3 regions of the Pseudoduganella sp. GW821-FHT12E03 genome follow, and region 3 is predicted to be linked to each of the others. Evidence: predicted binding sites of a transcription regulator. Region 3 holds the regulator's gene; each other region holds the start of a gene.

Region 1 (3,276 bases), on a different contig from region 3:
TACCGGATATTTGAAATTTCCCGCCTTAAGGCTTCCACATTTTTTTCCGACCGGCTGATGCTGTCTTTCAGGTTGGCGACCCGCTCCTGGTACTTCGCATAATTGCGCTCGTCGCCACGCCGTTCAGGCTCGCCATTGTTGTACTCGCGCTTCATCTCCGCCAGCTTGCCCAGTTCCCCGTTCAATTCCTCTTGCAGGATCTGGCGCCGGTCGGCGTCGCGCGCACGCTGTTCGCTGGTGTCGACGCGGGGAAAGTCCGACGGCGCCGTGGCGGCCTGGGCCGCCGCACGAGGGCGCTGCGCGCTGTCCGAGCGGGCCTTGGGCGCGGCAATTTGCCCGCCCGGCACGTCGAGTGGCCGGCAATGCGGGCCCTTGCGGGTATCCGTCAGCTCCTTATGGCCGGCGGCATCCACGCACAGGAAAATTTGCTGCGCCTGCACACCTTGCAACATCAACATCAGCGTGGCGGCAATGACGGGTCTGGTCCAGTTAGTCATGCCCCGACTATACAACATCCGGTAAAAAAAACGCGAGGAGAGCATGGCTGTCCTCGCGTTGCTGTGGAGCCTGCCCCGTGGCGTACCGGGACAGGCGCCTGGCTCCGTTAAACGGAGTAGTACATGTCGAATTCGACCGGGTGCGTGGTCTGGCGCATGCGGGTTACTTCCGTCATCTTCAGGTCGACGTAGGCATCGATCATCGAATCGGTGAAGACGCCGCCGCGGGTCAGGAACTCACGGTCTTTGTTCAGTGCGTCCAGGGCTTCTTCCAGCGATGCGCAGACGGTTGGGATCAGTGCATCTTCTTCCGGTGGCAGGTGGTACAGGTCTTTCGACGCTGCTTCGCCCGGGTGGATCTTGTTCTGCACGCCGTCCAGGCCGGCCATCATCAGTGCTGCGAAGCACAGGTATGGGTTTGCCAGTGGGTCCGGGAAGCGGGTTTCGATACGGCGGCCTTTTGGATTGGCCACGTGTGGAATACGGATCGATGCGGAACGGTTACGTGCCGAGTAAGCCAGTTTCACTGGTGCTTCGTAGCCTGGAACCAGACGCTTGTACGAGTTGGTGCCTGGGTTGGTGATCGCATTCAGTGCCTTGGCGTGCTTGATGATGCCGCCGATGTAGTACAGCGCGAAGTCGGACAGGCCTGCATAGCCGTCGCCGGCGAACAGGTTTTTGCCGTCTTTCCAGATCGACTGGTGCACGTGCATGCCCGAACCGTTGTCGCCAACGATAGGTTTTGGCATGAAGGTGGCGGTTTTGCCATACGAGTGGGCCACGTTCCAGATCACGTACTTCATGTTCTGGGTCCAGTCGGCGCGCTCGACCAGGGTCGAGAACTTGGTGCCGATTTCATTCTGGCCGGCGCCGGCCACTTCGTGGTGGTGCACTTCGACTGGAATGCCCAGGGATTCCAGGATCAGGCACATTTCCGAACGCATGTCCTGGAACGAATCGACTGGTGGCACTGGGAAGTAGCCGCCTTTGACGGTTGGACGGTGGCCGCTGTTGCCGCCTTCGATATCCTTGTCGGTCGACCACGAAGCTTCGTCGGAATCGATCTTGACCGAGCAACCCGACATGTCGATTTTCCATTTGACGGAGTCGAAGATGAAGAATTCCGGCTCCGGGCCGAAGTAGGCGGTGTCGCCCAGGCCGGAAGCTTTCAGGTAGGCTTCAGCGCGCTTGGCGATGGAGCGTGGGTCACGGTCGTAGCCCTTGCCGTCCGACGGTTCGATCACGTCGCACTGCATGAACAGGGTGGTTTCTTCGAAGAATGGGTCGATACGGGCAGTGTTCGGGTCCGGCAGCAGGATCATGTCCGAAGCTTCGATACCTTTCCAGCCGGCGATCGACGAACCGTCGAAAGCGTGGCCCGATTCGAACTTGTCGATGTCGAAGTGCGACACCGGCACGGTGACGTGCTGTTCTTTACCACGGGTATCGGCAAAGCGGAAATCCACGAATTTAACTTCGTGTTCTTCAACCATTTTCAAGACTTCTGCGGCGGTAATTGCCATGCGTATCTCCTAGTGAAAAAGTGGGTCAGCCCACGCTGGTCAGTAGTGCGTGCGACTTAAAACTCGTAAAACGTATAAGCAGGAAGTGTGCCAGCATAAGCCACAATGTTGACGAACAGACTGCTTTCATTCTGCAAACAACGACTTCCGGAATCGAGCGGCGCGTCAATGCACTACTTTTGCGCATCCTCAACATAGCACCAAAACAGTGCATATTCAAAAATTTGCACAAGCTTGGTGCGAAAAATCATGACAACGGCAAAATGCATCAATCTGGTGCAACATGTCGTGGGCGTGTGTTGAGCAATACTTGCCATGATCTGGCGCAGCCGATTCGCGCACTATAATAAACGCAATATTGTCACCTTCAGTGGGAAAATCGCCATGAGTACTATTGCTATCATTTTGCAACGCGCAAGCCAGCGCGATACTTCCCTGCCCTATGCGGGCGCGGTCACCCCGCAGGAAGCCTTTGAACTGCTGCAAGCGGATTCCCAAGTGAAACTGATCGATGTGCGCACCAACGCGGAGCGCGACTGGGTCGGCCGTGTGGCCTTGCCGGAAGGGCAGCATGGCGCGGTCCAGTGGAGCACCTATCCGGGCGGCGTACCGAATCCGGAATTCGTGGCGCAGCTCAATGCCGTTGCGGCGAAAGACCAGGTGTTGCTGTTCCTGTGCCGCTCCGGCGTGCGCTCGCGCCACTCGGCCAAGCTGGCGACGGAAGCCGGCTACACGCGGTGCTATGACATCCTGGAAGGATTCGAGGGCGACAAGGATGGCGCGGGCCACCGCAAGACGGTGGGCGGCTGGTGCAAGGCGGGGCTGCCCTGGGTCGGCGCTTAATCCATCAAAAACAAACCCCGGCTTGCCGGGGTTTGTTTTTTGCTTCCTGTAATTACAACGTGTAATTCAGGCGCGCATACACATACCGCCCCGACCGTCCGAATGGCGAATAGTTCGAGAACGGCGCATTGCCGGTGGTGTTCAAGGTGGCAGGGAACGGGTCCGGGTATTTGTCGAACACGTTATCCGCGCCCACCGCCAGCGACAGCTTCTTGGTGAACGCATAGCGGCCTTCCAGGTCCACCAGCGTTTTCGCGCTGAGCCAGAAGTCCAGCGCCGCCGTGGTGCCGGGCGCGAGGATCTTGCCATAGCGGGTGGCGCGCGCGGTCAAGCCGAACGGGCCATGGCTCCACGTGCTGCTGGCAATGAACTTGGTCTTCGGCGTGCCATCGGTGAAGGTCAGCACGTTGATG
Region 2 (3,276 bases), on a different contig from region 3:
CACGAACAACCTCAATGTGGCGACCATTCTCACCAGCGGCATTGACGCCGAAGTGATCGTGGCGGGCGGCCTGGTACGCAACCGCGACCGCGGCATCATCGGCGAAGCCACGATCGACTTCATGCGCCAGTTCAAGGTCGATATCGGCATCATCGGCGTCTCCGGCATTGAAAATGACGGCACCCTGCTCGATTACGACTACCGCGAAGTGCGGGTCACGCAAGCCATCATGGAACAGTCGCGCGAAGTGTGGCTGGTGGCCGACCACACCAAGTTCGGCCGCCATGCGTTGGTGCGGCTAGGGAGCATCGGCCAGGTCCATAAATTCTTTACCGATGCGCCGCTGCCGGCCGAGGCGGCGGACGCGTTTGAGAAGGCCGGCGTGGAAGTGATCGTCGCTGCGCCCTGAGTGATCGCAAACATGTCGCGGACGCCAATCGCGTAGGGCGGTTTTCGCAACGCGAAAGCCGCCATGCATGCATCGCCGCCGCCACACGCAGCACCGGTCCGCACGCGATGGCGGCAAGCCTGCGGCTTACCGCCCCACGATATCACCAGTTCGACTCGCGCTCCGGCGTCGACGTGATGCGGTGAATCGACAAGTCCGCCCCCTGGAATTCCTGTTCCGGGTCCAGCCGCAAGCCTACCGTGGCCTTTAGCGCGCCATACACGATGTACCCGCCCGCGCCGGCAATCGCCACGCCGGTCACGGTGCCGATAACTTGCGACGCCAATGAAACACCGCCGATGCCGCCCAGCGCTTTCGCGCCGAAAATCCCGGCCGCAACGCCGCCCCATGCGCCGCACAGGCCGTGCAGCGGCCACACGCCCAGCACGTCGTCGATCTTCCACTTGTTTTGCGCCAGCGTGAACATCCACACGAAAATCGCGCCGGCAATGCCGCCCGTGGCCAGCGCGCCCAGCGGGTGCATCAGGTCGGAACCGGCGCAGACCGCCACCAGACCGGCCAGCGGCCCGTTATGGACAAAGCCCGGGTCGTTGCGGCCCATGAACACGGCCACCAGGGTGCCACCCACCATTGCCATCAGCGAATTGACCGCCACCAGGCCGCTCATTTTTTCCAGCGCCTGCGCGCTCATGACGTTGAAGCCGAACCAGCCCACGATTAAAATCCACGCGCCCAGCGCCAGGAATGGAATCGACGATGGCGGATGCGCGGAAATGCCGCCATTTTTTGTATAGCGGCCACGGCGCGCACCGAGCAACAGCACCGCCGGCAATGCGATCCAGCCACCCATCGCATGCACCACCACGGACCCGGCGAAATCATGGAATTCCGCGCCAAACGTCGCCAGCAACCAGGCCTGGAAACCAAAGCGCTGGTTCCAGACCATGCCTTCAAACAGCGGATAAACCAGCCCCACCAGGACAAAGGTGGCGGCGGTTTGCGGGTGGAAGCGGGCCCGCTCCGCGATGCCACCGGAAATAATCGCGGGGATCGCGGCCGCGAACGTCAGCAGGAAGAAGAACTTGACCAGTTCCACGCCATTTTTTGCCGCCAATACTTCAGCGCCGGCAAAGAAATTCACGCCGTACGCGATGCTGTAACCGACAAAGAAATAAGCGATGGCTGAAACACAAAAGTCCACCAGGATTTTCACCAGCGCATTGACCTGATTTTTCTTGCGGACCGTGCCCAGCTCCAGGAAAGCAAACCCCGCGTGCATCGCCAAAATCATGATGGCGCCCAGCAGGATGAACAAGGCATCCGCGCCGTAATGTGTACCAGCCATTCAAACCACTCCCCAAAATAATGCAAAGTTGAACTAGGAGTGTGCGTTCAAGCAATTTCCGTACCAAATTGGTGCGAAAAGTGTTGAAATGACTAAGTGTATGATTCGACTGCTTTTCTTGTTTTGCTCACGAAGAGTGCGTCAAGTGCCTTGCACCAATAATGGGCATTGATTTAGCGCCATGATGGTGCGGCGCATTGTTTCGCCGCACCCGCTGCGCACCATTTCAGGCAGCCGCACCCGCCGGCGCGGCTGCAAGGTGCATCAACCGCGCATCAAATCGGTGCGCCCGGAGGCACTGGCGGCAACGGCCGCAATTTCACGCTGCGCGGGTCATGCAAGTAGGCCTTGATGAAGGTAGCCGCTTCCTGGCGGCTGGCCGCCGTCACGCCCTGCCCCGGATTTTTCCCGAGCCAGCCGGCAAAGTCCGCCAGCAGGCGGCGCACTTCGGCATCGACGCCGGCGTGCAGCTTGCCGCCGTTCAGCGTGTGCAAGACCGTATCCAGCACCACCCAGTTGGCGGCCAGTTGCACCGCTTCACCACCCGCCACCGATGCGGGCACCGCGTCGCGCCGCCAGGTGCGCTGCAACAGCAGCCCGACGACTTCGGCCACACCCGGCTGTTTCGCATCGCGCGCGTGCTGCCACGCGAGGCGGTTCAGGCGTCCGGCGTCGAGCAGGAACGACGCGCTGTGCGCGGCGCCCGCTTCGGCCGCCGACAGCGCGTCGAACACGCCGCCCATGCGGGTGTCGAAATACTCGCGGCTGCGCTCATAGCCCTGCGACGGCGGCGTCAGCACATCAAGCACATTGGGCGGCAACGCCAGGTATTCGGCCTGCAGGGTCGACGCCAGTTTATTCAGCGCGTCGCGCTGGGTGGCCGGCGCCACCGGGCGCACGCCGCCGCGCGCGGCGCCGGCCCGGATATCGGCCACCGCCGCATATTCGAATTCACCGCCCGCCACCAGGCGCGCCAGCCCTTCGGCCTGATAGCGCTGCAGCAGGTAGACCGGCACCAGCCGCGCTTCGATTTCCCCGGCCTGGCGGGCATCCGGCAAGACACTGAAGCTGAAGTTGTCCAGCGCCCGCTTGCGCACGGCCGATAAACTGTCCCAGGTTTTCACGATGTCCGGGCCAAAATCCCACAGCAAGCCATGCGGATGCGCGGCGCCGGGCGAACGCGCATCGGTATCGCCAACATACGTCAACCCGGCCGCTTGCGCTTCGCGCCGCAGTTGCGCCAGCGCCGCCTGCTCATCGCCGGCAAACTGGCCATACACGTGCTTGACGATGTAGTCGTCCCACGGACCAACGCCGTTGCCATACGCATCGGCCAGGTCCACCTCGCCCTGCGCGGTCAGCTTTAGCACTGGATGCGGATAATCGAGCACCGAACCATTGCCATGGCGGCTGGCGGCAAAGTTGTGGGCAAAGCCCAGGGTATGTCCGACCTCATGGGCGGACAACTGGCGCAGGCGCGCCAGCGCCATCTGTTCGGCCAGTTGTTCCTTGTTGCCGCTCT
Region 3 (3,276 bases):
CGGCGCGGGCAAGACCACCTCGTTTTACATGATCGTGGGCCTGGTGCCGTCCGATGCGGGCAGTATCGAGATTGCCGGCAGGGATGTGTCGTCGATGCCGATCCACCAGCGGGCGGCGCTGGGCCTGTCCTACCTGCCGCAGGAAGCGTCGGTATTCCGCAAGCTGACGGTGGAAGAAAATATCCGCGCGGTGCTGGAGATCCAAAAGGTCAACGGCAAACCGCTGGCGAAGGCAGACATCGACGAGCGGCTGAACCGGCTGCTGGCGGACCTGCAAATCGAGAAATTGCGTGAAAACGCGGCGCTGTCCCTGTCTGGCGGCGAGCGCCGCCGCGTGGAAATCGCACGCGCCCTGGCCACCAATCCGCGCTTCGTGCTGCTCGATGAACCTTTTGCCGGCGTCGACCCGATTGCCGTCATCGAGATCCAGCGCATTGTCCGTTTCCTCAAGGAGCGCGGTATCGGTGTGCTGATCACTGACCACAATGTGCGCGAGACGCTGGGTATCTGCGACCGCGCGTACATCATCAACCAGGGCGCCGTGCTAGCCTCGGGCCGTCCGGACGACATCATCGCCGACGAATCCGTGCGCCGCGTCTACCTGGGTGAACATTTCCGTATGTAGGAACCATGAAACAGTCACTGCAACTTCGCACTTCGCAGCACCTTGCGCTGACTCCTCAGCTGCAGCAGTCGATCCGCCTGCTGCAATTGTCCACCCTGGAGCTGCATCAGGAACTGGAACAAATCCTCGGCGAAAACCCGTTGCTGGAACGCCTGGACGATCCGCTCGACCATTCGGTGCGCCTGCTGGCCGATGGCGCCATCAGCGCGCCGGTGCAAAACGGCGCGGAAGCCACGCCGGACACCTTGCAGCCGCCATCGGATGGCGCCGCGCCGGCCGATGGCGACGCCCCGCATGAAGGCGGGGCCGAGGGCGGCGAGGGCGACAACGCCGGCGCGGCCGACGGCGACAGCGACTGGAGCGATGTCGGCCGGGCCAAGAGTCCGGATGACGACGATTCCCGCCCGCAAATCGAAGCCAGCCACTGCACCCTGCGCGAACATTTGCTGGAGCAAATGCGCGTAACGGTGACGGAAGAGCGCGACCGCATCCTGATGGAACTGATCATCGATGCGCTCGACGACAACGGTTACCTCGAAGAGTCGCTGGAAGAAATCCATGCCCGCCTGCCGGAAGAAGCGGAAGTGGACTTCGATGAGCTGCGCACGTCGCTGACCTTGCTGCAAAGTTTTGATCCGGCCGGCGTGGGCGCGCGCAGCGCGTCCGAATGCCTGGCATTGCAAATCAGGCAAATGCCGAATGTGCCGCTGGTGACGCGCCGCATGGCGCTGGTCATCGTCGACAAGCACCTGACCTGGTTTGCCCAGCGCGAATTCAACAAGCTGAAAAAAGCCCTCGATTGCGACGATGAAGACTTGCGCGAGGCGCAAGCGGTGATTCGCCTGTGCAATCCCCATCCGGGCGCGGAATTCGCATCGGACGTGTCCGATTACGTGGTGCCGGACGTGATTGTGAAAAAAGCCCGCAACGGCTGGCAAGTGACCCTGAACAACGACGTCATGCCGCGCCTGCGCGTCAATGCGATGTATGCGAACTTGTTGAAGCAGGGCAAGAGCGAATCCGCGATGGGCGCACAGTTGCAGGAAGCCAAGTGGCTGATTAAAAACATGCGCCAGCGCTTCGACACGATCTTGCGCGTGGCCCAGGCCATCGTTGAGCGGCAAAAGAATTTCTTCTCGCACGGCGCGGTAGCGATGCGGCCCCTTGTGTTGCGTGAAATTGCTGATACACTGGGTCTACACGAGAGCACTATTTCTCGTGTAACAACTCAAAAATATATGCTCACGCCCCATGGCATGTTTGAGTTGAAATACTTCTTTGGCAGCCACGTCGCAACAGAAGCAGGAGGAGAGGCGTCCTCCACGGCGATACGGGCGCTGATCGTGCAATTGACAGGAGCAGAAGACCCTAAAAATCCATTATCCGACAGTAAGATTGCGGACATGCTGGGGGAACAAGGCATGGTAATTGCGCGACGGACTGTTGCCAAATATCGCGAAGCATTGAAAATCCCGCCCGTTAGTCTGCGCAAAGCTCTGTAGTGTTACTGGGTTCCCCTGCGCGCCACAGCATAACTGTGATACGTACGAACCTTCATCTTTAGGAGTGTGTATGAATCTCACCATCAGTGGACATCATCTCGAAGTGACCCCCGCGATTCGCGAATACGTGCAGAACAAACTGGAACGCGTAAAACGTCATTTCGATCAAGTAATTGATATTGCTGTCATCCTGACTGTAGATAACCTCACCGAGAAAGAGAAAAGGCAAAAAGCCGAGATCAATCTGCGAATGTCCGGCAAGACCGTGTACGTGGAAAGCCTGTCGCAAGACTTGTACGCTGCCATCGATACGCTGGTCGATAAACTGGATCGCCAGGTTATGAAATACAAAGGCAAGATACAAGAGCATAACCACACCGCGATCAAACACCTTCCGGATAATTACGACGAGTCGGCCGCCACCGCATAAGCGGTCCCCGATACTCGGACGAAAAGGGCGCAGTTGGCGCCCTTTTTTGCGCCTGTACTATTCCCATGGCGACGCTACAATAGCTTTCTTTCAATTCAGCGATGCCTGCCATGAGCGAACCAGTCGTGACACATGTCCTCACCCACATCAGCAACGGAACCGGGTTTATCACGTTGGACCGGCCGAAGGCATTGAATTCCCTGTCGCTCGACATGGTGCGCGCCATGACCGGCATCTTGCTGGCCTGGCGCGATGATCCGCAAGTGGCGGCAGTGGTGATCCGCAGCAGCAGTGAAAAAGCGCTGTGCGCCGGCGGCGATATCCGCTTTTTCCATGACGCCGGCAAAGCCACACCGCAGGGCGGCAGCGCGCTGCTGGAAGATTTTTTCACGGAAGAATATGCGCTGAACCACCTGATCCATTACTACCCGAAACCGTATATCGCCATCATGGATGGCGTGGTGATGGGCGGCGGCATGGGCATTGCGCAGGGCGGACCCGGCTGCGGCGTGCGCATCGTCACGGAGCGCACGAAAATGGCGATGCCGGAAGTGAATATCGGCTTGTTCCCGGATGTCGGCGGCAGTCATTTCCTGTCGCATGCACCGGGCCAGCTGGGACGCTATCTCGGCGTCACGGGCGTGACGGTGGGCGCGGCCGACGCGCTGTACGCGGACCTGGCCGACCACTTCGTGCCAGTGGCGCAATTGCCGGCGCTG

What was found. Region 3 encodes sigma-54, which starts transcription at its own class of promoters, with help from an activator protein. Its sites were predicted from a motif close to TGGCANGNAANCTGCTTT; they were not measured.
Region 1: the regulator sigma-54 is predicted to act here: its motif matches at 2,096-2,113, upstream of glnA (type I glutamate--ammonia ligase).
Region 2: the regulator sigma-54 is predicted to act here: its motif matches at 1,803-1,820, upstream of AC1RRC_RS28685 (ammonium transporter).

What each region holds. Positions count from the first base shown of each region.
Region 1 is NZ_JBXAQJ010000003.1:512,933-516,208, forward strand. It holds gene AC1RRC_RS10035 (DUF4124 domain-containing protein) at 1-497, opposite strand, end outside; gene glnA (type I glutamate--ammonia ligase) at 605-2,020, opposite strand; gene AC1RRC_RS10045 (rhodanese-like domain-containing protein) at 2,405-2,863, shown strand; gene AC1RRC_RS10050 (TonB-dependent receptor plug domain-containing protein) at 2,916-3,276, opposite strand, start outside.
Region 2 is NZ_JBXAQJ010000014.1:39,232-42,507, forward strand. It holds gene AC1RRC_RS28680 (DeoR/GlpR family DNA-binding transcription regulator) at 1-409, shown strand, start outside; gene AC1RRC_RS28685 (ammonium transporter) at 552-1,754, opposite strand; gene AC1RRC_RS28690 (zinc-dependent metalloprotease) at 2,030-3,276, opposite strand, start outside.
Region 3 is NZ_JBXAQJ010000010.1:7,401-10,676, forward strand. It holds gene lptB (LPS export ABC transporter ATP-binding protein) at 1-625, shown strand, start outside; gene AC1RRC_RS23835 (RNA polymerase factor sigma-54) at 631-2,127, shown strand; gene hpf (ribosome hibernation-promoting factor, HPF/YfiA family) at 2,198-2,557, shown strand; gene AC1RRC_RS23845 (enoyl-CoA hydratase/isomerase family protein) at 2,668-3,276, shown strand, end outside.